Regions from separate parts of the Staphylococcus sp. 231237_7MaSpsaltlick genome, predicted to be linked through region 4. Evidence: riboswitches for the same ligand, from Rfam matches in the RefSeq annotation. Region 4 holds a riboswitch; each other region holds the start of a gene.
What was found. A riboswitch is a leader RNA that binds a small molecule or an ion and turns the genes downstream of it on or off. The one in region 4 is predicted to bind thiamine pyrophosphate.
Positions count from the first base shown of each region.

Region 1 (8,064 bases), on a different contig from region 4:
ATCAACTGTAGTAGGATCATCATTACCACATTCAGGACATTGATAGCCCGTTGCTGTCGTTTTAAAATCACCTCTAAAATCACATTCTCTACAATGATCAATCGGGATATTCGTACCTAAATAACTGACCTTATCGTATGAATAGTCCCATACCGCTTCCAACGCTTTTAAATTATGATTTAACTTCGGATATTCACAGTAATGGATATAACCACCACTTGCATAAAACGGATATTCTTTTTCAAAATCAATTTTCTCAAATGGCGTAATATCTTTTCTCACATCATAATGAAATGAATTTTGGTAATATCCCTTGTCAGTGATGTGTGGTATTTCACCATATTTTTCCCTATCAAGCCTACAAAAACGATCAGTTAGAGACTCACTTGGTGTACTATAAATGCTGAACCAAATATCATATTGTTCAGTCCATTTCAATTGGTAAACTTTCATCGCTTTTAATATATCTAGCGTAAATTTTTTAGCTATGGATTGCGTTTCCCAATTAGGACCATAAAATAATGTAGCTGCTTCATACAAACCTATATATCCCATGGATAATGTAGCTCGTTTGCCTTTTAACAACGTCGTAATATCTTCTTCATCAGTTAATCGATGTTTAAACGCACCATTTTTATATAAAATAGGCGCATTATCAGGTGTTACTTCAGAAATGCGTTGAATTCGATATACTAGCGCATCATGCATTACTGTCATTCGTTCATGGAATATCTTCCAAAACATTTCAATGTCACCATTAGATTCAATTGCCATTCTAGGTACATTTAGTGTCACAACACCTAGATTACATCTTCCATTATTCTCAAATTCTCCATCTTCGTTCTTCCATGCTGGTAAAAATGAACGACAGCCCATCGGAGCTTTAAAATCACCTAATATTTCTACCGTTTTATCATAATTTAAAATATCAGGATACATTCTTTTCGTAGAACATTCTAATGCCATTTGTTTTATGTCATAATTTGGATCTTTTGAACTAAAATTCACGCCTTTTTTAATTGAAAATACAAGTTTTGGAAAAATGGCAGTAATGCGATCTTTGCCCAAACCTTTGATTCTAGTGTTAAGAATTGCTTGTTGAATTTTACGGCTATATGTATCTGTTCCTAAGCCAAAGCCTAATGTTACGAATGGTGTTTGACCATTAGATGTATACAATGTGTTGATTTCATATTCCAAACTTTCTATAGCATCGCCAATATCTTGTGAAACTTGATAATCAACGTACGTTTCTATGTCTTGTGGTTGTACAAATTTTTTAGCCAATTCACGATGCTTAGCTTCATTATATTGAACGTAATGGCTCAGTAATTCATCAACCCGATCGATTGTACACCCTCCGTATTGGCTACTAGAAACATTGGCAATAATTTGTACGAGTTGGGCAGAAGCTATTTGAATTGATTTAGGTGAAGTGACTACTGCATTACCAATTTGAAAACCATTTTTGAGCATACTTTCTGCATCTATTAAACAACAATTAGTAAGTGGTTGAAATGGATGATAATCTAAATCATGAAAATGTATATCCCCTTCTTTATGAGCTGTTGCAACATGTTCTGGTAATAAGTAATTTAGCGCATATGATTTAGATACTACACCTGCTGTTAAATCTCTCATCGTTGAAAATGTGGCGCTATCCTTATTGGCGTTTTCATTTATTACTGTAGGATCTTTGGTTATTAAATTCTTTAAATCTTGTTCGAGTTTATTCATTTTATCCCCTCATTTCTATATATTGTATTTACTTTTAATTTATAACACAATATATAGTGTTTCAATGAGTGGGTTAGCCGTTCACAAATTCGTAAAACCATTTTGAAGTTTTTGTGAACTTTGATTGCGTTTTCAAAAAATATATATTAACAAACTAATAACACGCAAAACACTGCTAAACAATAGCTCATCAATCTATTGTTTAGTCAGTGTTTAAATTATTTTATATTCAACTCAAACTCTTTCCAATTTCTCTATAAAGCTTCTCAGCTTCCCCTTCGTTTTCAACTCCATAGACATGCATTCTTCCGTCTTTGAACAGTGTAATTTCATAAGGCTTATAGGACAATAGTTTCACAAAATTATTAGCTTTTTTTACCGTAACAGGTAAATAATCAGTATGGTTAAAAATATCGGCATTAAAGCGTAATAAGAACATGTCTCCGCATTGTTTCTCTATCTTGTTGTCGTATTTATCGTTTAACAATGCATACTCATGTTTCTTACAAACATTACAATCACTTTGTTTTAAAGCACTAATATCCATCGACTTATATTGCATATTAAAACAATCTATAGTTATAAGTTTCTTTGAAAATGCTTCGCCAGAGACCCATCTCATTAGCTCGGAAACTTGCATACTAGCTACTTGATAAACCACTGGTGGCAGCACACCATTTATTGCACAACTTTCACCAGTACTTGGCATTGTTTCAAGTAGACATTTCAAACATGGCCCTTGATCATCGATACCATAAACAGTACCTTTACTACCAACTGCAGCACCGTAAATCCAAGGTATATTTTGCTTGTTACAAGATTCATTAATTAAATATCTTATTTTAAAATGATCCATACCATCTATAACAATATCCGGATGATATGTCGATAATAGATTTTCAATATTTAAATTTGTTATTTCACGATCAATTGCTGTTACTTGTACGTTACTATTTATTTGATTCAACTTATGCTTTAATGCTTCAACTTTAGGTAACATCTTTTCTGCATCCAACTCATCATATAACGCTTGTCTATGTAAATTGGATAATTCAACAATATCCATATCTATTACAGTAAGTGAGCCTACCCCCATCCTTACTAACATTTCTGCGCTGTGACTACCAAGTGCACCTGCACCCATAATCATGACGTGAGTTTTTTGAAGTTGGCTTTGACCGTACTCACCAAACTGATGATATCTTACTTGTCGATTGTAGCGCTCTATCATAAGAACCCAATTCCTTCAGTTGGACTCGATGCTTGTGCTGTATACTTCACAGGTATTCTTCCTGCTTCATAACTCAATCTTCCGGCACTAATCCCTTTATTCATTGCTTCTGCCATTTTCACAGGATCCGCTGCACTTGATATTGCCGTATTAAGTAAAATACCATCAGCACCTAATTCCATTGCATGACAAGCATCCTTAGGTGAGCCAATACCTGCATCTACGATTACTGGTACATTGACACGTTCAATAATATAGCGCAAATTTAATGGATTATTGATTCCTCTCCCCGTACCAATAGGAGAGGCAAGTGGCATAATTGCATAAACGCCTAACTCTTCTAAGCGTTTCGCTAAGACAACATCATTAGATATATATGGACAGACCGTGTAACCTTTTTCCAGTAATACTTGGCATGCTTCATATGTTTCTAATGGGTCTGGCAGTAATGTTTCGTCATCACCAATGACTTCTACCTTAATCATGTCACAAACACCTGCATGATTAGCAATTTCTGCTATACGAACTGCTTCTTTAGCTGTCTTAGCTCCAGCTGTATTTGGAAATGTGATGAATTTCGATAAATCAACTTTTGCTAATGGATTTGGTAAATCTTTGTCATATAAATTCATGCGTCTCACTGCAAAAGTTAATACTTCTGTTTCTGCTGCTGCAATAGCCTGAGTTTGTATCTCTTCATTATCAAATTTTCCTGTACCTAATAATAATCTTGAATTTAATGTAAAGTTGCCTATTTTAAACATATTAACCGCCTCCTACAAATTCTAATAATTCTAAGTTATCTTCATCATTGACTATGCGAGATGTAAATTGTTCTCGCTTAATTAATGTTTCATTATGCTCTACAATAATACGTGTTTCATCCAGTCCCAATGATTGAATTATTTCTTGTATATTAATTGGTTGTTCAAAGTTAAATACGTCACCATTAATCTTACATTTCATTTCGTTCACCTCTCCTAATCTGAAAATCATACAATTGTTTTGGCCTATGCCCACTGATAATCCATTGACTCATCAACTCACCTATTAAAGGCGAAAGTAAAATTCCATTGCGATAATGGCCAGCAATGACAAATAAGTCTTTATCCACTTCATCCATAATAGGCTGTTCGTTTTGACAATAAGGCCGTATACCTGACCATTGGTTTATGATTTTTCCATTTTTCAAATCTGGTATATAGTGCAAAGCTTGTGATTTAAGCCATGATTTACCAGAATTAGACACCCCAACTGAATAATCATTAAAGTAACTTGTTGCACCGATTAAATATCTATTTTTTAATTTTGGAATGACGTAACAACCATTAGTCAGAAACATGGTAATATTCAAGTTTAAATCAGGTTGTTCTACCAATAGCGCTTCTCCTTTTACCCCCATAACCGCTTCACAAGGTAAATATTGCTGTAAAAGTTTTCCTGTCCAAGCGCCTCCTGTGACAATTAACTTTTCAGTATAATAAGCTCCATTTCGTGTCTCCACACGGTACCCATCTTTTATAGATTCAATATGGGTTACAGTTGTTTGGTATATTCTATCTATATGTCTATTTGATAATGACTTCAACAACCCTTTAGTATAGCGGTTTGCATTGATTTGATTATCTTCAGGCATATAAATACCATTTGTATGTTTTGAAGTTATAGCACCGTTGGACATGTGTTGAACATCAGTAGGACTAAGACGTTCTACAGATGCAAAATGTTGTCTTAAAAATTGATATTGCTGTTCAATCTTTTTATTATCATAATGGTTCGTAGCCAATTTTATTAACCCACTATTTAAATACTCAATATCCACGCCAACCTCTTCCAACAAACTATCTCTTAGAGGTTTGAACATCTTTTGAGAAGTTGTTGCCAAACTAAACAAAGCACTATTTTTGGTGAATTCATTTTGCGCGCCTAACATCCCACCTGCTTTATAAGATGCATGCTTACCTGCTTCATCTCTATCTATCACAGCTATATTCGCAAAAGACTGACTTAACCCACGTGCGATTGACATGCCCATGACTCCCGATCCAATAATAATGACATCATACATGTCCATCCCACACTTCCTTCATGTTTATAAGTTTTTCTTTCGAATATTGATTAAAAATAGAAATACCGGCTATTCCTGAAAATCCATTAGGTAAAGAAGATAAAGTATGTTGATTAATACCTCCAATTGCAATAATCGGAATATCAATTTGTAGCGCTTCTTCAACCTCCGACTTTGCTCTAGGTGTTTGCTGAGGTTTAGATGACGTCTCGAATACGTGTCCAAATAATACAAAATCTAGCCCTAAATATTTAGCGTTAGCAATAGTATCTTTATGGTGCGTAGACATACTCACTTGTATATCGGGATAACTAGCTTGTACCTCCTCAATATAAGGGTCACTTTCCCTAAAATGAATTGCCGACAAGTCACATTGTATGATTACGTTGATATCGCTATGAATAATAATCTTATCCTTAGGGAACTCATTTTTTATTAATTCATGAACCCACTGAATGACTTCTTCAGTATTCATTGGCACTCTTATTAATAAGTAATCGATAACGCCTTCGATTTCACAGTAATGCTTAATATGTGATTTAGACAAATCTTGATATGGTGTAATAGCAATAAACAATATTTTCACCCCAAATAAAAAAACGTTACTTTTCCTGGTGGAAAAATAACGTTGTATGATTACATTTATCATAGAAAACGCCACTTTCCTACGCCAGTGCGAACTGGATCAGGTTCTAGGAATCCCTCAGTTATTACTTCGGTCTCAGCCTTTATCAAAGGCGCTTCCAGTGGTTTCTATCTATTAAATTTTCGTTTCATAATGTTTTAGTGATTACTTACAATCTAACTTATAATCATTTACTTTTCAAGTCTCACTTCAACTTTGACAACATGTATCCTAAAGTCAGCTGGCTTAATCGTGCATAATCACGCTTATAGAGACAACTCTAACAACCGTGCTGTTATCGGTCGTGTCTGACGATAGACTTCTTGATATATTTCAAAGTATTTAGCATAGCGTTCATGATGCGCTTCATTCGGCAGAAAAGTTCTATCATAGACGATAAATTGATCAACTACATCTTCTAGGCTTTCATACCAACTCAAACCGACAATAGCTAGCATTGCCGCCCCCATACAAGGCCCTTCTTCATATTTCAATTTACTGACTTTTGCATTAAATATATCTGCTTGCAATTGTAACCAAAAATCATTTTTTGCGCCGCCACCGATTGATGTAATGTGCGTTATGTCCTTCCCTTGTTCACGTAAATGTACCAAAGTTTCATATAATGAATAAGTAATACCTTCAATTACTGATCTCGCTATGTCTGCATTTGTATGTAAAGTGCTTAGCCCGATAAAGCTACCTCTAATTTGCGAATCACCATGTGGTGTACGTTCACTTGATAGGTATGGGGCAAATAACAACCCTTCACTACCAATTGTAGAGTTACTTGCTAAGCTTAAAATTTGGTTAAAAGTTAAACCGGGAAACACATGTTTTTTTAACCAATTCAAACTATCTCCAGCAGCAAGCGTCACGCCCATTACATATGATTTATCTTCTACAACATGATTGAAATAGTGCAAATTATGACGATACGTCTTTCCTTCACCTGATTCACAAGTTAATAACGTACCAGAAGTACCAATACTGCATAATGTATCGTTGGATTTGATAACGCCTGCACCAAGTGCACCACATGCATTATCGCCACCACCAGCAAAAACAGCTACCTCACCTGTTAATCCTAATGATTTAGCTAGGCTGCTTTCTACATATCCAATAAAATCTCCAGATGATACAAGTGAGGGATAAATGTCGTGAATGCGAAATTGTGAGCCGGTTGTCTTTGACCAACTTTTTTGTTTTGGGTCCAATAATAATGTGCTCGAAGCGTCTGAATATTCCATATTTATTTTACCAGTTAGCTTAAACCTCACGTAATCTTTAGGTAATAGGAACGTTGCTATCTTGTTCCAATTATTAGGTTCATTATCTTTTATCCAAAGCAATTTCGTTAATGTAAAACCTTCTAATACTGGGTTTGATAATATATAATCACCAAATTGTTGTTCGATTGTTGTGCATTGAGGAGTCGAACGAGTATCATTCCATAAAATTGCATTTCGAAGCGGTTTATTAGTGCTATCTAATACCACTAAACTATGCATTTGACCAGATAACGATAAGCCTCTAATATAAATGTCGCTTAACGCGCTAGCACTTAATATTTGTCTAATACATGACTTGGTTGCCTCAAACCATTCGTCTGGTTGTTGCTCATTGCACCCAGATTGAAGTTGTATTATATCAAGTCCTTCACTAACTTTAGCTAGCACTTCTCCTTCTTTACTTACGGCTATAACTTTAACTGAACTTGTACCTATATCTATGCCTAACACTGCTTCATTCAATATCATCGATTCCTTTTGTCAGATTTTAAATATTCAACAACTGTATCATATTGAAATGCCTTATAAATTTCCAATAATATGATATTATAATGAATCACGATTTAGAATAATATTTTCGAAAAATAAATAACGATTACTACTGTGATCGCACTCAGTAATGTTGATAAAAAGACTAATTCCGCCGCAAGTTCAGGATGATTATCATATTCCTGTGCAATGACTGAACTATTAACTGATGTCGGCATAGCTGAAGTAATAAATAACGCTTGTGCTATGATACCTTCAAGCCCCATTAGTTTGATAATGCCTAGAGCTATCATCGGTCCAACAATTAATCGCACAAATATAAACACATATGAACTTGACCACTTAAAACTAAATTTAATATTAGCAATTTGTGCGCCTAATAATATTAATGCAATTGCTATCATTGCATCCGCAATATAGTTTGCCGGCGTCCATATAAATTTAGGTATACCGACATTACCATAATTCAAAATAATGGCGAATACCAAAGCATATAAAACAGGCATTTTAAAGTAACCTAATAATGCTTTAAGCTTCCCAATATGCACGGCTTGTATTGAAAATATACCATATGAAAAAGTAAATATATTTTGTAAAGAAAGCACAATGACTTGAACAGACA
Region 1 covers NZ_JBICNX010000002.1:600,441-608,504, reverse strand. The annotation lists gene nrdD (anaerobic ribonucleoside-triphosphate reductase) at 1-1,737, opposite strand, end outside; gene ACF91D_RS05890 (ThiF family adenylyltransferase) at 1,967-2,965, opposite strand; gene ACF91D_RS05885 (thiazole synthase) at 2,965-3,732, opposite strand; gene thiS (sulfur carrier protein ThiS) at 3,734-3,934, opposite strand; gene ACF91D_RS05875 (NAD(P)/FAD-dependent oxidoreductase) at 3,924-5,036, opposite strand; gene ACF91D_RS05870 (thiamine phosphate synthase) at 5,029-5,622, opposite strand; TPP riboswitch at 5,682-5,791, opposite strand; gene xylB (xylulokinase) at 5,928-7,415, opposite strand; gene ACF91D_RS05860 (AEC family transporter) at 7,517-8,064, opposite strand, start outside.
Region 1: another riboswitch for thiamine pyrophosphate. It lies ahead of ACF91D_RS05870 (thiamine phosphate synthase); the one in region 4 lies ahead of tenA (thiaminase II).

Region 2 (8,064 bases), on a different contig from region 4:
AACCAATGCTTGTTGCAGCAGATATATACCGTCCAGCTGCAATTGATCAATTACAAACTGTAGGTAAACAAATTGATATACCTGTATACAGTGAAGGCGATCAAGTAAAACCACAACAAATAGTTGAGAATGCTATTAATCATGCTAAAGAAGAACATTTAGATTTTGTAATTATTGATACTGCAGGCCGTTTACATGTCGATGAAGCCTTAATGGAAGAATTGACAGACGTCAAAGAAATTACAAAACCAAATGAAATTATGCTTGTTGTTGATGCAATGACGGGTCAAGATGCTGTCAATGTAGCACAATCATTCGATGACCAGCTTGACGTTTCAGGCGTCACATTGACAAAACTAGATGGAGATACTCGTGGTGGTGCTGCATTATCCATTAGATCTGTTACTCAAAAACCAATTAAATTTGTAGGTATGAGTGAAAAACTCGATGGTCTAGAGCCATTTCACCCTGAACGTATGGCTTCTCGTATCCTTGGAATGGGCGATGTCTTAAGTTTAATTGAAAAAGCACAACAAGATGTTGATGAAGATAAAGCGAAAGATTTAGAGAAAAAAATGCGTACTTCATCTTTCACATTAGAAGACTTCTTAGAACAATTAGATCAAGTTAAAAATCTAGGACCGCTTGATGATATTATGAAAATGATACCAGGCATGAACAAGATGAAAGGCATGGATAAATTGAATATGGACGAAAAACAAATCGATCATATTAAGGCAATTATTCAGTCTATGACACCGAGTGAACGTAATGAACCTGAGACATTAAATGTTTCTCGTAAAAAACGTATCGCTAAAGGTTCTGGACGTTCAGTTCAAGAAATAAATAGGTTAATGAAACAATTTAATGATATGAAGAAAATGATGAAACAATTTTCCGGTGGCGGAAAAGGTAAAAAAGGTAAACGTAAGCAAATGGAAAATATGATGAATGGTATGAACTTACCATTTTAAAATAGGCTTCTTAAAAAGATTAATCTAACAATAGTTTAAAAAGTAGTAATCCACATCGAAAGCGTGGATTACTACTTTTTTACTGGTTTTAGAACGTAGACAAAGCATAGGTGAATTGTCACTTATGCTTTGTTTATTTATATTTGTATAGTTATTTTTAAAATAGCAGGAATCTTACAGACCAAAGTTGGCTCTTTTATCAATTGATTTATTCAACATAATAAATATCAACACTGTTTAATTTATATATTATAATCTTTTTAGTATAATATTGGCAGTGATTTGGTCCGAGTCCTGTGGGAATATTAATAGCCGAAGCTACAGGATAAGGCAACGCCCGCGGAAAGCGTGTACAAAAATTGCCAATAAAGTCTGAGGCTTTGTCGATGGTATGGAACTCCTGTGATTACGGCGATTTTGCTTATAAAAACGTTTTTTGAGGATAAGACACCGATAAATAATTATTAATGAATACCGATATTTTCCCTAAATGTTTTACCTTCATATTCAGTTCGGTATAAACCACGCTTTTGTAATTCAGGTACAATATCATCGACGAAATCTTGTAAACTATCTGGAAATACTGGAGGCATTAAGTTAAAACCATCTGCAACACCTTCATTAAACCAATGTTCCATTTCATCCACAATATCTTTTGGCGTCCCAATAAGTGTTAAATGCCCACCACCTGCACTTAAATAACCTAATAATTCTCGCAATGTTGGATTTTTATCTTTAATAATTTCTAACACAGTTTGATAGCGCCCTTTAGGTCCGTTAAAAGATTCGACGGGTGGTAAAGGTGGTACAAGTTCATCCAATTCCCAATTATGGCAATCTTGTTGGATAAAAAACTCTAATTGATTTAAAGCTGTATCAACTTCTAAAGATTCATCGAGTTGTTGCTTTTTTGCGTAAGCTTCTTCATACGATTGTCCAACATACGTTACTAATCCAGGGAATACTTTCAAACTATTTTCAGACTTTTCTTGTTGTTTTAATTTTTGATTTAATTTCTTTTTAAAAGCATAAGCTTGATTAAAATTCCAAGCTACAGCATATACTGCATCTGCGTATTTAGTTGCCAGTGCAATACCAGGATCTGAAGCACCGGCTTGCATAGCAATCGGTTTTCCTTGAGGGCTGCTTGGTGTTGTTAAAGGTCCTTGAACGTTAAAATACGCTCCTTGATGATTGATAGGGCTGATTGCAGATTCGTTAATTAAACTATTATCTTCTTTATTATGCAGAAAGTTATCGACACTCCAAGATTCAAGTAATCGATTCATCACTTGAGCGAATTCATCTGCTTTTTTATAGCGTTCTTCGTGTTCAGGTAAATGATCCATACTATGGTTTGCAGCTTCCAAATCTGTCATTGACGTTACTAAGTTCCAACCAGCACGACCTTGACTAATATGGTCAATACTCAGTAATTGTCTAGCAGCTGTAAAAGGGTTGGCAAATGTACTAGATATAGTAGCTACTAGACCGACATGTTCAGTAACTTGTGATATCGCAGCTAAATTCACTAAAGGATCAAACCAAAATGCAGGCATATCACTTTTAGAATTAGCTGGAAACGATTGATTGTCAGCAAAAAATATAGCATCAAACAAGCCTTGTTCTGCGATTTTTGCTAATGATTGATAATATGTAATATCACCAATACGTTCAACGCTTGAATCGGGCATACGCCACGCGGCTTGGTGATGGCCGCATCCATAGATGAGTACGCCGATGTTTAGATGTTGTGTTTGTGTCATAAAATAATTTAATCCTCCTTATTAATTCATTGTTAAGCCACCATCGACTGTGAAATTCTGACCTGTAATGCCGTTTGATTGGTCTGACACGAGATATGCAACCATATTAGCAACATCTTGTGGTGCAGTGACCTTTTTAATAGGTGTTGTTTGAGCAATTAAATCAAAGACTTCAGTTGTTGTAGTTGCGCTTGCATCGGTAGTTTTTAACAAACCACCTGATACTACATTTGATGTGATACCATATTGTCCTAATTCAGCAGCTAAATTACGTGAAAAGCCAATTAATCCAGCTTTAGCGGTTGTATATTCATGATAAGGGACGACTGGGTTTTGGAATAAATTCGTGCCAATTGAGATAATATTACCTTTTTGTCTTTGAATGAATTGAGGTATAACACTTTGACACACGTTGAAAGCAGCTTTTAATGTACCGTCAATTTGTTGCTGGTAATCATCCCACGAAAGATCTGCAAATGCTTTTTGTTGAACAGGATCAAATTTAAACCCAACTAGTGCATTATTAATTACAACATCAACTTGGCCAAAATATTGTGTAGCTTCATTAACTAAGCTGTCAATTTCATTTCGTTTTGTCACATCTGCTTGTATAGCGATTGCTTGTCGAGTTCCAATCTCATCAACAAGCCTTTGTGCGGCATCTTCACTATTATGATAGTTTATGACAACGTTATGTCCTTTTTGAGCTAACGTTTTTACGATAGTTGCACCTAATCCACGGCTGCTTCCAGTTACTATTACTGTTTTGTTCATTATACACACTCCTTAATTTTTCAATAAAAAAATACACAACCCTTCTGAAAGAAAGTTGTGTATTAGAAATATCAACATATGTATGAAATTGTTTCAAAAAACTTTTGAAATATGCTAAACTACACACTTTCCTCCGCTAGTTTAAACTAGATCAGGTTCAAAGGGTTTGAGTTAGACTCATCTCAGTTAGAAACACCCCTAGTGCATTTATTATTTAATTTAATTTCAATGTATATTTTTTAGTGAATAATGTCAAGTTTAGGTTAATTTAAGATTCTTAAATGACCATAATTTAAGCTAAGAAACGAAATTTGCGTAATATTGAAATTGGTAAAGAAGAAACTCTTTACAAAGTTGATTATTACTGTTATTATTATTTCTTGTAGAAAATAAAAACTATGAAAATTAAAGGAGCGAATATAAATGGCAGTTAAATTACGTTTAACACGTTTAGGTTCAAAAAGAAATCCATTCTATCGTATCGTAGCAGCTGATGCTCGTGCACCACGTGACGGTCGTAATATCGAACAAATCGGTACTTACAACCCTAACAATGTAAATGCACCAGAAGTTAAAATTGACGAAGAATTAGCACTTAAATGGTTAAAAGATGGTGCGAAACCAACTGATACAGTTCACAACATTTTATCAAGAGAAGGTATCTTGAAAAAATTTGATGATCAAAAATAATTTTTAACCTAATATACACTCTGTATATTTGTAAGAGTACCTTAATAGGTACTCTTTTTTTATTGAGAAATATTAAATATAGTTAAGGAAATATAAAATAGCACATGTCATGGAACCTTCATTTTTTAAATGTAATGAAACACAGAAATCGAGATTACATGTTATAATAAGCTAATAAAATAACGCATATACATAATCAAAATTAAATGAAATAGCCAAATTATTATGGAGGAACATATATGAAAGTTGAAGTAGGCAAGATTGTAAATACACATGGAATAAAAGGTGAAGTGAAGGTGAAATCTAATTCAGATTTTACTGATATACGTTTTCAACCGGGTGAAATCGTTGAGATAGAACGTAAAAATAAAGAATCAATAACATTTACGATTTCGTCTTATAGAATGCATAAAGGACTTCATATGTTAACATTTGAAGGAATCAATAACATTAATGATATTGAACATTTAAAAGGAGAAACGTTAGTTCAAGAACGTGATCATGAAGAAATAGAATTAGGAGAACATGAATTTTATTATTCAGACATTATTGGTTGTACGGTCTTTGATGAAGAAGATACTCCAATTGGTCGCGTGATAGAAATTTTTGAAACAGGTGCCAATGATGTTTGGGTGGTTAAAGGAGATAAAGAATATTTAATACCTTATATTGCAGATGTTGTTAAAGAGATTGATGTCGAAGGTAGACTTATTAAAATCTCCCCAATGGAAGGATTGCTAGATTAATGAAGATTGATTATTTAACTTTATTTCCAGATATGTTTAATGGCGTGTTAAATCATTCTATTTTGAAACGTGCTCAAGAAAAAGATATGTTAGAAGTCAATACAGTAGATTTTAGGCATTTTGCAGAAAATAAACATAACCAAGTAGATGATTATCCTTTTGGTGGTGGGCAAGGGATGGTATTAAAGCCAGAGCCTATATTTAATGCAATGGATAGTATCGATAAGACAGCTGATACAAGGGTAATATTAATGTGTCCTCAGGGACGTCCATTTAATCAAGCAATTGCTAATGAACTTAGCCAAGCAGAACATATCGTTTTTATTTGTGGTCATTATGAAGGTTATGATGAAAGAATTCGCGAAAACTTAGTGACCGATGAGATTTCCATGGGAGATTATGTATTGACTGGTGGAGAACTACCAGCAATGGTAATGACGGATGCAATTGTTAGGTTACTACCTGGTGTATTAGGTAACCAACAATCACATGAAGATGATTCATTTCAAGATGGTTTGCTAGAATTCCCTCAATATACAAGACCTCGTGAATATAAAGGGATGGGCGTGCCAGATGTATTGTTGTCAGGTAATCATGCAAATATAGAAAAGTGGCGTCATGAACAGAAAATTATCAGAACTTGGACGAAGCGACCAGATCTTTTAAATAGCGTCACTATGTCACAAGAAGACAAAGAGATTATAGAAAGATATAAAAAGCAATTGAAAAAAGACTAACTATGTGCTAACATATTTTAAGTGTGCGACACACGAAAATCACTATGATCCGCTGCTATATTTTGTCGAGGCAAGAACATAGGTTGAAGGAGAGAAAAATAATGAGTAATCACAAATTAATCGAAGCAGTAACTCAATCGCAATTACGCACAGACTTACCTTCATTCCGTCCAGGTGACACTTTAAAAGTGCACGTACGTATTATTGAAGGTACACGTGAACGTATCCAAGTATTCGAAGGTGTAGTAATCAAACGCCGTGGTGGAGGTATTTCAGAAACTTTCACTGTACGTAAGATTTCTTCTGGTGTAGGTGTGGAACGTACATTCCCATTACACACACCAAAAATCGAAAAAATTGAAGTTTCACGTCGTGGTAAAGTTCGTCGTGCTAAATTATATTACCTACGTGAATTACGTGGTAAAGCTGCTAGAATTAAAGAAATTCGTTAATCAGCATAATAAGCATAAAAAAGCGGTCCTCTTTATGAGGATCGCTTTTTTGTTTACTAATATAATAAAAAGCTATGGCTAGATATTGTAGATGAAATTCGTTTGTTTAAAGAGGGATAGTTAACGTTTTGAGAATTAAGGATAAGTATAGGTACCTAATGATTTTGATTGTGCTTAATGAATACATAGCACAACATACAAAGATCATACAAAGCTCAAATCAAACTACTAAACGTCTTATGCCCTGAAACCTCTAAATAGCTCCAAATAGCCCATAATACACATTAAAGCTGCGTCTAGTATAGCGAGGTAAATGAGCGTTATTTGAATATAGGTATACCAAGGTGAATTTCTTCTTAAGTATATTGACACATTTTAATGATATTTTCTATTTACTTATGTTATCTTTGGACTTATTTCTTAACCACCATAAAAAGATAATACTAAAAATTACACCGAAAACAGATAACGTTATTAAGGGTAGGGCGTGTGGTGGTTTATATTTTAAAGTAATCTTTTCTTGACCTTTTTCAGTAGAAATTACTGTCATAATACCGTTACCCTGTTTGACAGGTAATTCTTGTTTGCCCGAATAAGCTTTCATGCCATTACGATAAGCCATAGGGAGTACAATGTACCCTTTATCTTCTTTACTTTTAGTTACTGTATAGCCTGTACGTTCTTGAGATACTTTTACTGGATTTAAAGATTTTGTTGCGTTACGTAAAGTTTGATAATCTTCTCCATAAATACCTTTGATATTAAATCGATAATTTCCTTTAGATAATTGGATATTTAAATCTTTATTTGCGTTAACACGCATGGTTACTGGTGTAACAAACCGTCTATACTTGTAAGTCAATTCATTGCGTTGTTGGCTGTACTCGTTAACACGAACTTCATGAGCTTTATCAGGTGAGAGTAACTCTACATCCATCTCAATATACATATCTTCATACTTATCAGCAATAGATTTAGGTAAATGATAACTTATGCCGCCGTTGTCTTTAGAAACAATTAAATGATTGCCTTCATTTCTGTGAGCGTCGGTTAATGTTGACGTCGCTTCTGTTAATAAATTTTTATTAGCTTTGAATGTTTGATTGGATGAAGTGCTACTATCATTCAATACAACACCTTGTAACATGGCTTGTTCTCTATCTAATGGCGATTTAAGGTCTTTGGAATCAAAAACTTTATCCGTGATATGTGCACTTGGATAAGCTATTTGATTTGTAGAATGTAAAAATGATTCTTCTTTAGAATGGTCAACAGTGCTTTTGTGTTTAAATCCATAGGGAATATTTAAATCATTTGGACGCCGTATGCGATCTTGTACATTCCATAAAGCCATTAAATTAGCGCGATTAGATAATAAACGATAAGTGCTATTTTTATCAGTATGCATATTAATTTGTAATGTTTTATCATAATATTTTAAAATGTCACCATCAAATATGCTTGAATATAAGGCAGTGCCATCAAAATGATAGAGCATCGGTGAATTCAAACCGTATTGTGACATGTAATCAATTCTATTTAAAGGGTCGTCATCATGTTGTTGATTGATTGTATCTATTTTTTTAGCTAATGCAGGACTTTTGTAGTCTGCCTCATGCATAGCTGAAACAGTAGATTCATAGTTTTTAACATTATTAAAGTGATTGTTAGATAATATAAATGCTTGCTGCACAATAAACAAGCATAAGATGACAAATATGACCCAGCGTTGTTGCAATAAATCTTTCTTAAATAATATGAATGCTATAAAAAGCATAAGTATTAAGCATATAAGCATCCATGATATTTTTTGGTCAGTCACAATAAGTGCCATAATCCCCATAATTACTAAAACAGGTACACAAGAAATGACATAAGATTTTAGACTTAACTCTGCAAGATGCTGAATAAATAATGCAATCAGC
Region 2 covers NZ_JBICNX010000009.1:191,345-199,408, forward strand. The annotation lists gene ffh (signal recognition particle protein) at 1-974, shown strand, start outside; gene ACF91D_RS18240 (LLM class flavin-dependent oxidoreductase) at 1,439-2,740, opposite strand; gene ACF91D_RS18245 (3-oxoacyl-ACP reductase) at 2,762-3,514, opposite strand; TPP riboswitch at 3,626-3,724, opposite strand; gene rpsP (30S ribosomal protein S16) at 3,938-4,204, shown strand; gene rimM (ribosome maturation factor RimM) at 4,444-4,950, shown strand; gene trmD (tRNA (guanosine(37)-N1)-methyltransferase TrmD) at 4,950-5,687, shown strand; gene rplS (50S ribosomal protein L19) at 5,789-6,139, shown strand; gene ACF91D_RS18270 (YfhO family protein) at 6,528-8,064, opposite strand, start outside.
Region 2: another riboswitch for thiamine pyrophosphate. It lies ahead of ACF91D_RS18245 (3-oxoacyl-ACP reductase); the one in region 4 lies ahead of tenA (thiaminase II).

Region 3 (8,064 bases), on a different contig from region 4:
CCAGGTAACGATGCAATGACTGCAGTCGCAGAGGTTCATAGTGAAATTGCAGAAACGAATCATGAAGCTATTGTGGCATTTGCTAAAGATCATCAAATCAACTGGGTAATCATAGGTCCAGAACAACCATTGACTGAAGGTTTAGCAGATAAGTTACACAGTGAAGATATCAAGGTGTTTGGACCAAATCAAGCTGCGGCTCAAATTGAAGGTTCTAAACTGTTCGCCAAACAATTAATGGCGAAATATGATATTCCAACTGCAGAATATAAAGAAATTACTAACAAGCAAAGCGCTATAGATTATATCCAAACTTGTGAATATCCAGTCGTTTTGAAAAAAGATGGTTTAGCAGCTGGTAAAGGTGTTATTATTGCCAATAATTATGATGAAGCCTTGGCTGGAATTGAGGAACTTTATCCTGAAGAAGAAGGTATTGTTGTCTTTGAACAGTTTCTAGAAGGTGAAGAATTTTCACTCATGACCTTTGTTAATGGTGATTATGCTGTACCATTTGATTGCATCGCTCAAGATCATAAGCGAGCTTATGACAATGATCAAGGACCTAATACGGGTGGTATGGGCGCATATTGTCCGGTACCGCATATTGGTCAAGATATCTTACAACAAACAAATGATACAATTGCGCAACCGATTGCTAATGCACTTGTTAAAGAAGGGTATCAGTTTTTTGGAGTGTTATATATTGGTGCCATCATTACTGCAGAAGGGCCTAAGGTGATTGAGTTTAATGCACGCTTTGGTGATCCTGAAGCACAGGTCCTATTAACGCGTATGGAAAGTGACTTAATGCAACATATCATTGATTTAGATAATAAACAGCCGTTGCATTTTAAGTGGAAAGATGATGCGGTGGTAGGTGTTATGTTGGCATCTAAGGGGTACCCAGGTAGTTATGATAAGGGCGAGAAGGTTTCTGGCTTTAGTCTTGATGGCAGTTATTTTGTTAGTGGATTGAAGAAAGAAGATAATGCGTTTGTGACTTCTGGAGGTCGTGTGATTTTGGCACTGGGCGAAGGTGTTGATATTGCGACTGCAAAAGCAAATGCCTATAAAGCAGTTGACCAAATTGAAAGTGATGCACTATTTTATCGTACTGATATTAGTGATAAAGCGATGAAATAATTATTTATATGTGATTAGAAACGGATGATATGTTCATCCGTTTTTTTATTATAGGAAATTTCACAATATTTTAATGTACAAAAAGCAATTGTCCTCCTATTTAATAAAGACAATTGCTTTTAGTATGATACGGTATTTAATATTGGATAAATTGAAATGAAAATTTTGAGATTAATAAATATTTGTTATTCGAATATCTTGAATACCAGTAATTGGTAATAATACTGATAAAAAATAAGCGCAAACTGCAATTAGGATAATTATTATGACAAAGAGAATATCTTTATAAGAAAACGGGGCGTAATAATAGTAAGTACGTTTTCCGTCTTTAAAGCCCTTTTTCTCCATGGCAACTGATAGTTGATGTGCTTTTCGAATATTTTGACTTAATAATGGGATAATTAAATGTTTCATCCGTTTTAAACCACTGTAATTGCTTCGGTCTATCATTTGATAGCGCATCTTCACTGATTTTCTTAGCTCGATTAAAGAGCTAAACATAAGCGGAACCATACGAATTGCAGCCATAAATGCATAGGCAACTTTAGGTTTGACCTTTAAATGTTGCATGAGACTGTAAAAAATCATAACAATTTGTGAAGTGAAAGCAATAAGAATACCGAAAAATGCAACAGTTGAAGTACGCATTGCTAAATGCAACCCTCTATATAAACTTTCAGTTGTAATATGAATGAAACCTAGTTTAAACAGTGTATGTGTACCATCACCATAGAAAATCATAAATAAGGCGGAAATGATACTAAAGATGACTGTAAAAAATACAAAAGGTAACGTGATCTTAAATTTTATACCGTTAAATATGAGCATAAATATTAAGATTAATGACATAAAGTAAACCATATAATCAAATTCGTGTATTAATATAACGAAGAAAAATAACAATACACCAAGTATTAACTTCGTGATGATATTAACATCGTCTACGAAGGACTGCTGCTTCTTCCATTGATCAAACATTAATATCACCCATTTCTTCTATTAAGAATTGATTTTCAACATTAAACTTTCGAGTAGCATATCGTGAGATTATCTCGTTATCATGTGTGACCATTATAATTGTTTGGCCCGATTGAACACGCTTTTGGAATAGTTTAATTAAATTAAATGTATTATGGCTATCTAGTCCAAATGTAGGTTCATCTAACAAGATGAATCTTGAAGATGAACTTAGCGCTATTGCTACACTTAAACGTCTTTTCTGACCAATAGAAAGTTCGAAAGGGTGCTGCGTTTGTACAGAATTGAGTTGTAATGTTGTTAACATATTTTCAGTTTCTTGTTTGGCTTGTTCAACCGTGTTTTGCTTATTTTTAAATTGAATATAAATTTCATCATATACTGAGTTTGTAATAAATTGAGATTCAGGATTCTGATAAACTAAATACATGTGTTGCGCAGCTTGCTTAATTTTTGTGATTTTTTTGTTATCTATGAATAAGTCACCTGAATATTTCAGGAGTTGCATCATCGATTCGAGTAATGTCGTTTTACCCGTTCCATTACGTCCTGTTATGGTAATCCATTCACCTGATTTAATTGATAATTCAGGGATTTGTAATAACCGTCTTTTTCCACGTTGTATCGTAATATCTTGGAAATTTACAACGCTCTGAGTTGTAAAGTGCAGTGAGTGTTTATTTAAAGGCTTTGGTGCGTAATCCCATGCATGTGGATGCCAGACACCATATTCGGATAATAGTGACTCATAATGCTTTAAAATGATTTCAGGTGTCTCATCGGCAATGATTTCACCATCATAATTGAAGAGTATGACACGATCAATGTGTTGCCATATATGCTCTACTTTATGTTCGACAATAATCACTGTTTTGTTATCCCATATTTGTTTGATTTTTTGCCATAAATCTACTGTGGCATAAACATCCAACATTGCTGTAGGTTCATCTAAGAAAAGTGTGTTTGTTTCTTGTAAAATAGTCTCGGCTATCGCTAGTTTTTGTTTCATACCACCACTCAATTGATTGATGTATTGATTTTTATCAACGTCTAAATCAACTGCAGCCAAAGCATTGTCGATACGTTCATCCATTTCTTCTCTAGGAACTTGTAAATTTTCCAACACAAATGCCAATTCTTCATATACTTTAGGCATACAAAATTGTGTATCTGGATCTTGGAAAATGACCCCACAATCTTTGTCTATATGAAGTTCGTCATATTTCATTGGAAGGTCTACTAATTCTGGCACAATACCACTTAACACATTGAGTAAAGTACTTTTACCTGAACCAGATGGACCAAGTAAAAGTACCTTTTCTTTACTATTTATATTTAAGTTTAAATTATTGAATATTTTTTTATCTGCATTTGGATATTTTAATCGTAAATTTTTTATGGATATCAATATTGTGACTCCTTATAAATTGTCGTAGTCATGTTTTGTAGCTGGTCTAAATAATTTTGTAACACCAGTTTGGTCGAGGGCTCTGACGATATAATAGGAAAGGAGTCCAGCTACAACAATTCCACTAATTACTCTACAACCTATATATAAAGCTAAGTTCCAACCTGCAATCTCTCCTAAATAACCATATGCAAAATCAATTGGTAGCGTTGCAATTGCAGTTAAGAATCCTGCTAACATTGCTACCATTGCACTACGTGATTTATATCTAAAAATTAAAAAGATAATTTCACAGGCTAAGCCTTGAACTAATGCATAAATCATTGTAGCAATGTCGAAACGTCCCATAATAATTGTTTCTCCTGCACCGGCAGCAAATTCAGCAAGTAAGGCAATACCTGCCTTTGGAATGATGAGATAAGCAACTACGGCCGCCATAAACCAAGCGCCATACGTTAATTCTTCAAGATGCAAACCTGTAATTTGAACTGCCTTATAAACAAAGTTCCAGAGATTATAAATCACTGCAAATACCACTGCAATCAATACAGTAACAAGTATTTCAGATAGTTTTAAATCTTTTGACATAATACTTTCCTCCCAAATAAAAAAACGCACAACCTTCTAGAAAAAGTGCGCGCTTAGATATTGGCATACAGATACTCAAATAAATTATTCAGTATCGCAATACACTTTCCTACGCTAGTTTAATCTAGATCAGGTTCAAAGGGTTTGAGGGTATACCTCATCTCAGTCACAAAACACCCCTAGTGCGAATGTTATATTTAAATTTAATTATAATGTATGACTTTTTCAATATTATGTCAAGGTTACTTTTTTAATAAAAGGGTAAATGACAAGTTAATAAATCGTATGAATTGGTGTCTGTATAGCTGAAGTTTTGGTGTTAAATAGGGTTGATAGACATATAAATAGGGTGATGCGTAAAGCATCACCCTAAATCTTTATAATGTTTGACATTATAAACGTCTATTTTAATTAATCCAATGTGTCTTGAATATTCTTTTTAGTTTCCTCTACATCATCTGATGATGACTCTTTTTGTTCTTTTAATTTTTCTTCTGCTTCTTTTGCTTGTTCAGCAGCTTTTTTGTTTAATTCTTCTTTACTCATATGTGACACTCCTTATTGATGTTTGATTATATAGATGGTATACCACATAATATTAACTATAAACATAGCTTGATTGTGCTGTTATTTACATTAAATTTTAAAACAAAAAATAAAATTAACGAATTTAATGAAATAATTGTTTAATATCATTAGTAATGTGGAATTTTGACAATACAACTAATCTATCATACTAAAGACTTATTTATTAGATTATTAAAGACAAGAACTAAATGTTCATATATAATAACTTTGAGGTGAATGGTATGTCTTTTATAAAGAAACACGCCGAGATACTATATAGCTATATCATAGGCATCGTTTCGCTTTTCACAGGTCTCATCATTTTGGTTAATTTACCTTTAATTCATAAATTGAATGGTAAAGGTAAACCAGAGTTACATATCCATAATGTATGGGATTTTATTAATGCTTTTTTCAGTGAAATAATTAGGGTGATGAGTAACTATATAGGGAACTTCCCAATAGTAAGCGCCATAATCATTATTTTATTTGGTGTCGTTGTCCTATTATTAGGTATGACACTGTATAGAACGACAGGTTATGACTATGATATTTCAATCTTCTTTTTAGTTATTGGAATTTTATTTTTCTTAATTACACTAATTTTAATGACGCAAGTTTATAGTTTCTTTGCTATTATTTTTGTCATTCCTTTTGCTGTGCATATTGGTTACATTGTGTATAAGGATGAGTTAAATAAGCATCATAGAAAGTACCATTATTTATGGATTATTTTCACATATGGTATTAGTTATTTATTAACGCAAATTGTGCTTTATGGCAGAATTGATAGTGACGAGATTGTCCCAGTTGATATTCTTAGTGTTAACACATTTTTCTTAATTATGTGGTTGTTAGGTCAAATGGCAATTTGGAACTTCTTATTCTTGAGAAGATCACTGCCTTTAACTAAAGAGGAATTGGGTGAGGAAGCCCCAGAGCTTTCTAGAGCTAGTAAAGACTCGGTATCAAATCAAACTAAAGAACATTGGAAAAATTTACAAGACAAAACTACAGAATTTACACGTAAAACAAGAAGAAGTGTGGATATTCAAAAGGCTAGAGAAAAGAAAGATAAGTTTATCGAAAAATGGAAGAATAAAATTGATATTCAAGAGGACGATGTTCCAAATTGGATGAAGAAACCAAAATGGTTAAAGCGCGCATATGTAGAACTTATATGTGGTGCGGTATTACTATTTTTTACATTAATTGAATTCAATAATAGAAATTCATTATTTGTGTCAGGAGACTGGGAAATTTCACAGACGCAATATGTAATTGAATGGGTAACATTGTTCTTACTAATGATTATTATTATTGTATATATTTTGACGACACTTACAAATTTCTTACGCGGCAGATTCTATTATCTTCAATTGTTTATGGTAAGCATATTATTCTTTAAATTGTTAACAGAATTTGTAAATATTATGGTTCATGGATTGTTATTATCAATATTCATTACACCGATTTTATTTATCATGTTAATAGCAGTCATTGTCGCGTTTACGATTAAGTTACGACAACCTTCAAATGATTAAAGTATAATGTGAGTAGACGTTACCTATCTTCCTATATGATTTAGGAAGGTAGGTTTTTTTATGTATTTAAGTAAAGTTGAGTAACGGGATCTTACATTACTAAAAAGTACTGATATATTTAGATTTTTAATGTAACAATGTATATGAAATGATAGAATAGATAAGCAAATTAAAATCATACTAAATAGTAGAAAGGCTGTCATAATATTATGAAAACTGCCACATTAAATAAAGGAAAAGAAACAAAATATTTAAATCAATATCCATTAGTTGAAGCGGATGATATATACGATCATGACCATTTGAAAGAAGGGGACTTATTTTATATCGTTAACGATCAAGGTATTTATATTGCTACAGCATATGTAGGAAGACAACATAAGGGACTTGGTTGGGTATTAAGTTATGAGCAAGACGAAGAAATTAATATACCATTTTTTGAAAGATTGTTTGAACTAGCAAAAGAAGAAAGAACTTATTTCTATAATATAGACGGTACAAATGCTTTTAGATTATTTAATGGTGAAGGTGATGGTATAGGTGGATTAACAATAGATAACTATAACGGTCATCTATTAATTCAATGGTATTCTAAAGGCATTTATAAATTCAGATATCAAATATTAGAAGCATTAAAGACAGTGTTTGATTATACTTCTATTTTTGAAAAAATGCGTTTCAAAGATGCTGAGATTACAGGTGGTTTTGTAGAAGGAGTAGCTCCAGAATTCCCAATTGTAATCGAAGAAAACTTTACTTTTTATAATGTAGATTTAGATGATGGTCCAATGACTGGCATATTTTTAGATCAAAAAGAAGTAAGAAAAAAATTAAAAGAGCACTATTCTGATAATCGCAACATGCTTAATGTGTTTAGTTATACGGGAGCATTTTCAGTTGTTGCTGCAGACAATGCCAAAAATACGACAAGTGTAGATTTAGCCAATCGCTCTAGACCTTTAACTGAAGAGAACTTTGGTTTGAATGGCATTGATCCTAAATCACAATATATTTACGTTATGGATACTTTTGATTTTTATGGCTATGCGAAAAGGCATGATTTATTTTACGATACAATTGTTGTTGATCCACCTAGCTTCGCTAGAAATAAGAAGAAAACTTTTTCAGTATTAAAGGATTATGATAAATTGATTCTTGGAGCATTAGATATTTTAGCACCAAACGGCACAATGTTATTATGTACCAACAATAGTACTTTTTCATTAAAAGCCTTTAAAAAAGTTGTTAAAGAAACTTTAGAAAATGCTGGTGTAGCATATGAATTACAAGATGTAATGGGTTTGCCTAAAGATTTTAAAACGCATGCACATTATAAACCTTCAAAATATTTGAAAGCAATTTTTGTTAAAGTACTATAAAATATGTGAATTTGGGTATAAATTTTATATGGTCATTTTTTATAAGGAGTGTATAAGATGGGCTTGAAAAATAAATTTACTAATAAATTTACAAAAGAAGTAGGAAATAAGGTTTTAAATATAGAAGATATCAAAGAAAAACATCAATTACCTGTTAATTTATTTGAGGTAGATGAGAGACGTGAACGCGCACAAGCATTAGTGAAAAAGAAATCGCTATTGTCATCAAGTGTTAGTGTGGTACCTATTCCAGGGCTAGACTTCGGTGTGGATATCAAACTAATGAAAGATATTATAGAAGATGTAAATAAAATATATGGCCTTGACCATAAACAAGTTAATAGCATGGGAGATAGTGTTAGAGAACGTATCTATGCACTAGCTGCTATACAAGGGAGCCAATTTATTGGCAAGAAAATATCTGATGCTATCTTAAAAGTAGTCATTCGTGATG
Region 3 covers NZ_JBICNX010000019.1:29,593-37,656, reverse strand. The annotation lists gene purD (phosphoribosylamine--glycine ligase) at 1-1,146, shown strand, start outside; gene ACF91D_RS23820 (energy-coupling factor transporter transmembrane component T family protein) at 1,318-2,124, opposite strand; gene ACF91D_RS23815 (ABC transporter ATP-binding protein) at 2,117-3,532, opposite strand; gene ACF91D_RS23810 (ECF transporter S component) at 3,545-4,120, opposite strand; TPP riboswitch at 4,210-4,311, opposite strand; gene graF (glycopeptide resistance-associated protein GraF) at 4,532-4,666, opposite strand; gene auxA (lipoteichoic acid stability factor AuxA) at 4,930-6,231, shown strand; gene ACF91D_RS23795 (class I SAM-dependent rRNA methyltransferase) at 6,441-7,610, shown strand; gene ACF91D_RS23790 (hypothetical protein) at 7,668-8,064, shown strand, end outside.
Region 3: another riboswitch for thiamine pyrophosphate. It lies ahead of ACF91D_RS23810 (ECF transporter S component); the one in region 4 lies ahead of tenA (thiaminase II).

Region 4 (8,064 bases):
TAAATCTCTAATACTTCACATTTATTATATTTTATTTCTTTTTATTTTTCTTTGATACTACCTGTGTGTTCCCTGCTTTTTTACCAGAAGTTTCTTTGTTTTTACTCATTGCTTCAATCATTGGTGCAACTTCTTTTTTAGCAAGTTTAGAGTAGTACATATTAGCCAATTGTGTTTGTACAATTAAGAATGCCGCACTGACTGACCAATATAATCCTAATGCTGATGCTGAACTTAATGAAATCCAAACGATCATAATTGGTGAAATGATCATCATCATATAACCCATTTGTCTTTGTTCATTTGGCATACTCTTACTAGAAACAAATGCTTGTAAGAAGTATAATATTCCGGCAATTATCGTAATCCAAATATCTGGATGTGATAAGTTAAACCATAAGAAATTAGGATGTTCAGTAAATCCACCCTTAGAAGGATATTTTAATACGAAGAATAATCCCATGATGATAGGCATTTGAATTAACATCGGTAAACAACCTAACATACTCTTCATTGGATTCATATCATATTTCTTATAAACTTCCATCATTTCTTGGTTTGCTGCCATTTTTTCTTCTTGTGTGCGTGAGCGTTTAACTTTTTCTTGAATTGCGTCGATATCTGGCTTTGCAACTTTCATTTTTTCACGCATCATATGACTATTTTTATAGTTAGATAGCATGAATGGTAATAATACGACACGGATTGCTAATACAAGTACAATGATTGCTAGACCGTAGTCATTGTTAAAACTTGATCCTAGCCAATGAATAAGTTTATCCATTGGTTCTACAAATGTATTAAAGAAAAATCCGTCTCTGTTTTCAGGTTTTGAATAGTCACAGCCTGCTAAAAAGACCATTACACCTAAAAGCAAAGGTAGTAGCGCTTTCTTCTTCATTTTTCCACCTCTAATGATTTATTCACATAGAATTTATTTTATCATACTCAAAGAGAAGTAGAAATCAAAAACAGTGAATTTTATATATTATTCAACAGTTTGTAAAAATTGTCGAACAGTATTTGAAACTGAACTACTTTGAGCAATAGCAGAAATCACTGAAACGCCATCTGCGCCATGCTGCATAATTGTATTTGTATTATCTATTTGTATACCACCTATTGCCACAATTGGTAAATCTCCAACATGTGCACGTAAAATTGGTATCATTGAAGGACCTACCGGTGCATTAGCATCCTTTTTAGATGAGGTTTGATACATCGGACCAACACCAATATAATCAACATGTGTAAGGTCAGATTGTTGATATTCATCTTCATCACCTATGCTCAAACCAATAATTTTATCTTGAAACTGAGTTGCAAATACATTAACTGACTGATCATCTTGTCCAACATGTACACCATCCGCATCGATTTTACGAGCTAGTTCAATATCATCATTAACTATAAATGGAACATTGTAAGCACGACATAATTCTAATAATTCTATTGCAAGTTTTTCTTTATCATTCCCTCTTAGAGCTGTAGCACCCTTTTCTCTAAATTGGAACATCGTTATACCCGCACTTAAAGCTTCCTTTAATACATGCTGAATCGTAGTTGCTTCTGGAATATCTTGTGTCCCACATATAAAATATAATTTTAATTGTTGTTTATCAAACATCCTTATACCTCTGTTCTACGATTTGATTTTAAATAATCATCATATGAAATATGATATAACGCGTCTAGTAATGCTGTCATAAATGATGCCGGCCCTTGATGACCTGCCAGTTGTTCCGCTGCTTCAGCTGCAATATTATAAATAGCAACTGCTTCTTCTAATTGCTGTATTTGTACCTTTCCCTTTTCGGTTAAAAAGGCCCCTACAATAGCACCTAGTAAACAACCCGCACCAGTTATACGTGTCAGTAATGAAGAACCATTTGATAATTGAATCACTTTGTTATCCTGCGCTATAATATCTTCTTTACCTGTAATTACAATCGCTGTTTGTAATTGATCAAGTGCTTTACGTGCGATATCTATTGCATCTAAATTCACATCACTATCTGTACCTTTCATCGTTGTTTCATCATCGATTAGTGCTAGTACTTCAGATGCATTGCCTTTAATGACTGCGATATCAATTTCCTCTATAAATTGCTTACAAAACTGTTTTCTAAAATCAGATGCGCCAACTGCAACTGGATCAAATATCACAGGTGTGCCTACTTTATTTGCAATTTTAGCAATTTCTAACATATCTTTCGCTCTATCTTTAGTAATTGTGCCAATATTGATTAATAATGCTTGTGCAACGGATAACATTTCTGTCGCTTCTTCAGGTGCTTCACTCATTGCCGGACTTGCCCCTAAACTCAGCAACCCATTTGCAGTAAAATGCTTAACAACATCATTGGTATAACAAATAATTAATGGTTGTATGTTTTTTATCTTATCTAAATTATTCATCATCTAATCCCACTTCTTTCATATATGCAAAGTGATTTACTGGTCCTCTACCTTGTCCGATTTCTGGTGTATGTTTAATACTTAACGCTATAAAGTTTTTAGCTTTTTGCACAGCAGCATAAATTGATTTGCCTTTGGCTAATTCCGCCGTAATAACTGCTGAAAATGTACAACCTGTACCATGTGTATGCTTTGTTTCATAGCGCGGTGAATCGAACGTATAAACGTCTTCCGTGGTAAATAAGTAATCTTTAGCGGTCGTTAAATCTGTAGAATGTCCACCTTTTATCACAACACCTTTACTTCCAATTTCTTCGATAAATAACTTTCCTGCTTTATATATATCTGCTTCAGAATTAATCTTAAATCCAACAATTTCCTCTGCTTCCGGAATATTTGGTGTTGCAACAGTGGCATATGGTAATAAGATATTCTGTAAATCTGCTTTTGCTTCGTCATCCATTAAGGCATCTCCACTTTTTGCAAGCATCACTGGATCTATGACATATGGAATTTCTGGATATGCTTGTAAATATTGTGCAATTAATTCCATCATTTCTTTAGATGCAATCATCCCTGTCTTAATAGCTTGAGGCAATTCATCATCAAAGACACTTTCTAATTGCTCTTTTAACCATTCTGTTTCTAAATTATGAATATGTTGTACGCCTTTTGTATTTTGAGCAACAATACTTGTTATTGTAGCCATACCATAAACACCACATGCATGAAATGATTTCAAATCAGCCATAACACCTGCTCCGCCTGTAGGATCTGTACCTGCTATTGTCAAAGCTATTTTAGGTTTATTCATCTTTATCTCCTCCAAATGACCATGCCTCTTGATTATAAGACATTGCAAAAAAGTTTCTTTCATGTATTGTACTTTGTAAAAATGATTCTTTAATTTCATTTCGTTCTTCTTTACTAACATGTGCCGTTAATTTATTCATTAAATCATCAAAGACTTTAACCAATTCATCCATTTCAGTACTGTAAAAGTCAAACCATTGTTTTAAAATTGAATCTGTATTTAATTCTGGATCTTGAAGTGCTCTATTAGCAATCACTTGATATACATATGGGCAAGGTGCCATAGCAGCTATTGTATATGCTGCATTTTCTTTAGCAAAGGCATGATAATACATATGTTTTATATAATGGTCTCCACTTGGGGGCCAAACCTTTTCTTTAACGATTTCATCATATGGAGCTTGCACATAATCCGCAAGAATTTCGTGTGCTTCAACTTCACCATCTACTATAAATTGAATTTGTTCAACTAAGAACTTAACATCTGTCAATTCAGGCATTTTTGGTATCAACAATGCATATATATTCGCAAACTCCTTCAAATAAGACGCATCTGCTCTTAAATAAAATTTTGTCGCCTCGTACGACAACTCTCCATGTAGCATGTCTTGGATAAATGGATCATCATATATGTCATCTAAAATAGGTGCAGCTGCTTCTTTTAATTCTTCTGAAAATAACAAAATCAAAGTCCTCCTATAATAAAAAAACTACATTCCAACAATAGGAATGTAGTAAATCTATAGAAGTCGTAACAAAACATGACCTACTATAAATTGCACTACTTTCCTACGTTGGTACTAACCAAATCAGGTTGTAAGGGTCTGAATTTATTCATCTCAGCCATATGGCTCCCCTAGTAGTATTTTTTAATCTTTATATTTATTTAAACATAACAAAATGTTTATAACATTGCAATAAAGTCCAATTCACAAAATAAGCTCACCCCTAGTCTGGAGTGAGCTTAAAATAACTTATTTCATATATATTATGCAGTTACCCATTGTGAAGCACCAGCTGTATTATATAATTTAACTGCTGCTGCGTCTTGAACTGATTCTGGAGCTTCTGTTGGAGATACACCTTTGTACTCATCAGGAGCTACTGAATCCCAAGTGCTTTGTAAGAATTGATATTTACCTGCTGCACCTGAAGATGGGTTTACAGCTTTAAGATCGCCACCTGATTCACGTTGTGCGATTTGTTGTAAATGACTATTTACATTTACTGATGAACCAGTTGATTCTTCACTACTTGAACTATTTGAACTTTGTTGTGTTGAAGCTTGTTGTGTTGTTGCTTCTTGTTGTGGTTGTTGTGTTTGTTCAGTTTGTGGTGCTGCTTCTTGAGCTGGTTGTTCAGTTTGTGTAGTTGTTTGTTGTTGTGGTTGTTCAACTTCAGTTGAACCAGAATTATTATTTGAAGCGCCTTCGCCATAACTCCATGACCATGTTTCGCCATTTGATTCAAAGTTATAGTTGACACCGTTTAAGTTAAAGTTATAGTTATATGAACCTTCATGTACTGGAGATTCATTTAATTGTTGTGGATTTGATTGAGCTAATTGCGCTAACTCAGCTTTATTAACACCTTGTTCTGAAGCGTCTGCTGAATTTCCTGCTGCAACGCCTGTTACTCCTAAACCTACTGCTAATGTTGATGCAATTACTGTTTTTTTCATTTCTAAAAATTCCTCCTATAAGGTAATTAGTTTTATGATTAATTTGCTAAAGCAACTATAACATTCAAAACATACCTGTAGGTTACAGAGAAATAAAAAAACAACAGTCTTTTTTACATCCTAGTTACATCAAAAAAATTATATATTTTTTGAATTTAAACTGTTTTAGATTGCTATGAAAGCTTTTAAGCGTTTGTGATTGTTATCAACTGCGTAATATTATTGTAATTTATCTGACTATTCAGTCAATAAAAACCGTCACAACAGTGTTTTTTGGTGTGTTATTACACTCTATTTGAATGTGATTATCTTTATTTTCAACATGACAAAAGCTATCCTTCTCAATTTCAATCATTAGAGAAGAATAGCCTGAAAAGTATAATGAATAGTAGGATTAAATGTATATTAATTTGAATGGATTATAAAAGGGATTATTTGTTATAAAGTGGATGTATTAAACAATTTCAAATAATTTATTGTTTGCTATTTCAGATTGATCGGTTAATTGTTGTTGCGCATCTAGTGGGATTGTTTCATAAAGTGATGTACTTTCTTTCGTAGCACGTTTAGACATGAACTTAATTGATTCGACAAATATTTCAGATACAAAATGTGTCTGACCTTCTTTCTCATATTTACTAGATTGTAACTGACCAGTAACGCCGACTAGTGAACCTTGGTTGATATAGTGTTCAATATTATGAGCTAGTTTACCGAATGCTTTACAATATAAATAATCACAAATGGTATTCTGATCTTTGTCTTTGTAACTCCGATTAACAGCTACACAGAACGTAGCTAATTTCTTTCCCTCCTTCTCATATATTTGTGGGTCCTTTGTCAGTCTACCGACAATGACAATGTTATTAATCATGTGTCACCTCCTTCATAGCCTTATCATATGCAAAGCGGTCTTTATAGTCAAAACACAATTATTTAAATATATTAAGAGTAGATTCATCACATTTTTATAAATATTACCTTTCTCAATTAAAATTACGTTATAATACTACTATAAATAGAAATATCGTAGATTTTAAAAATTATAATTGGATGTGAAGACGATGAAGACCTTTAAAGCCGTTCGATTTCAAATTGTATCAGAAAATGGTGGTGTAACTGAATACGAATTAGATGATGGTGTCATTATCAATAAAGAGAGTAGTGGCACTGGCTGGTTGCTTGAAATCGTCATTTCAGATTTTCATTATGAAACAATGAAAAAATATATGGACGATGAAACACTACTAGATATCCGTGTAGTTATTACACGTCCAGCCAATGATCCTGCATTGTTTGATGCCACGATAAAACATATTAGTAAATTGGAACAAGCACAGTCGATTTCGGTAGTTTTTGAATGTCATATCTATACATTGAGACAAGTTTATGCTGAAAGCTTATTAGAACAATTAATCGATGAAGGATTATCTGGAGAAGAACTCAAGAAATCATTTAATAGAATGATGCAATCTAAACCTCGATTAAAAGATGAAAAGTTTGAAAAAGAATAAAAATAAAATAACCGTAAAAGTTATAGTATTTGCATACATAAAACTTTTACGGTTATTTTTATTATTTACTATCTTGTAGGGCAAATGTTAGTTCACAGCTACATGCAACTTGTCCATCTACAGTTGCTTTAGCATTACCTTTACCAATTGGCCCTTTCATCTTCGTAATTTCCACTTCTAATCTTAAAGTGTCTCCAGGAGTTACTTGCTTTTTAAATCTGCATTTATCGATACCTGCAAACAAAGCTAACTTTCCTTTATTGGCTTCATTGTTTAACATTGCGACGGCACCTGTTTGAGCCAAAGCCTCAGTTATCAATACACCAGGCATTACCGCATATTCTGGAAAATGTCCTTGGAAAAATGGTTCGTTTCCTGAAACTTGCTTTATCGCTACGCAACGTTGACCTTCTTCATATTCGACAACACGATCAATCAATAAAAATGGTTGTCTATGTGGGATGATTTCCTTAATTTGATTGTAATCAAAAATTGTTTCCATGACTTATTTCCTCCAACTCAATATTCATTGCTGTTTCATTTCGTACTATGATTAGTCTTGAGTACGTTTAATATCTGCACCTAATCCATTAAGTTTACCATGTAAATCAACATATCCTCTATCTAAGTGCTTTAATTCTGTAACTTGTGTTACACCATCTGCAACTAATCCAGCTAAGATAAGTGCTGCAGCTGCACGTAAGTCTGTTGCTTTAACTTGAGCACCTTGAAGTTGACTCTTACCTTCTATTTTAGCACTTCTACCTTCTACAGTAATACGTGCATTCATACGTTTAAATTCTGCAACATGCATAAATCTGTTTTCAAATACTGTTTCTGTAACTACTTTATGACCTTCAGCAGTCAACAGTAATGCCATCATTTGTGATTGCATATCAGTAGGGAATCCTGGATGCGGAAGTGTCTTAATATCTACAGGTTTCAACTCACCTTCTGCTTTAACATGAATAGAATCACCGTTATATTCTAATTCCACACCCATTTCTTCTAACTTATATAATAAGCTAGTCATATGTTCTTTAATTGCACCATGAACAATAATGTCACCACGCGTAATTGCACCAGCAATAATCAATGTACCTGCTTCGATTCTATCTGGAATAATTGAATGTTCTACTCCATGTAATTTCTCAACGCCGTGAATCGTAATCGTGTCAGTTCCTGCGCCAATTACATTTCCTCCCATTTCATTAATGTAATTAGCAAGATCGACGATTTCAGGTTCACGTGCAACATTTTCAAGCACAGTCTTACCTTCTGCAAGTGATGCAGCCATAATAATATTTTGAGTAGCACCTACACTAGGAAAATCTAAATGGATTGTTGTACCTTTCAAACCATCTTTAGTAGTCGCGTAAATGAAACCACCATCCATATGAATTTCTGCACCTAATTCTTCAAAGCCTTTGATATGTTGCTCAATAGGTCTTGAACCAATTGCACAGCCACCAGGAAGTGCTACTTTAGCATGTCCTAATCTCGCTAATAATGGTCCCATTACTAAGATGCTTGCACGCATCTTACTTACGTATTCATATGGCGCTTCTTCATTTAACTGTTTCGTTGCATCAACTGTTACAGCATCTTCTTCTTTATTATAAGATACTTCAGCATTTA
Region 4 covers NZ_JBICNX010000017.1:64,625-72,688, reverse strand. The annotation lists gene yidC (membrane protein insertase YidC) at 32-901, opposite strand; gene thiE (thiamine phosphate synthase) at 989-1,627, opposite strand; gene thiM (hydroxyethylthiazole kinase) at 1,630-2,418, opposite strand; gene thiD (bifunctional hydroxymethylpyrimidine kinase/phosphomethylpyrimidine kinase) at 2,411-3,232, opposite strand; gene tenA (thiaminase II) at 3,225-3,914, opposite strand; TPP riboswitch at 4,001-4,099, opposite strand; gene ACF91D_RS23035 (transglycosylase family protein) at 4,220-4,912, opposite strand; gene ACF91D_RS23030 (single-stranded DNA-binding protein) at 5,367-5,786, opposite strand; gene ACF91D_RS23025 (YwpF-like family protein) at 5,977-6,426, shown strand; gene fabZ (3-hydroxyacyl-ACP dehydratase FabZ) at 6,488-6,928, opposite strand; gene murA (UDP-N-acetylglucosamine 1-carboxyvinyltransferase) at 6,980-8,064, opposite strand, start outside.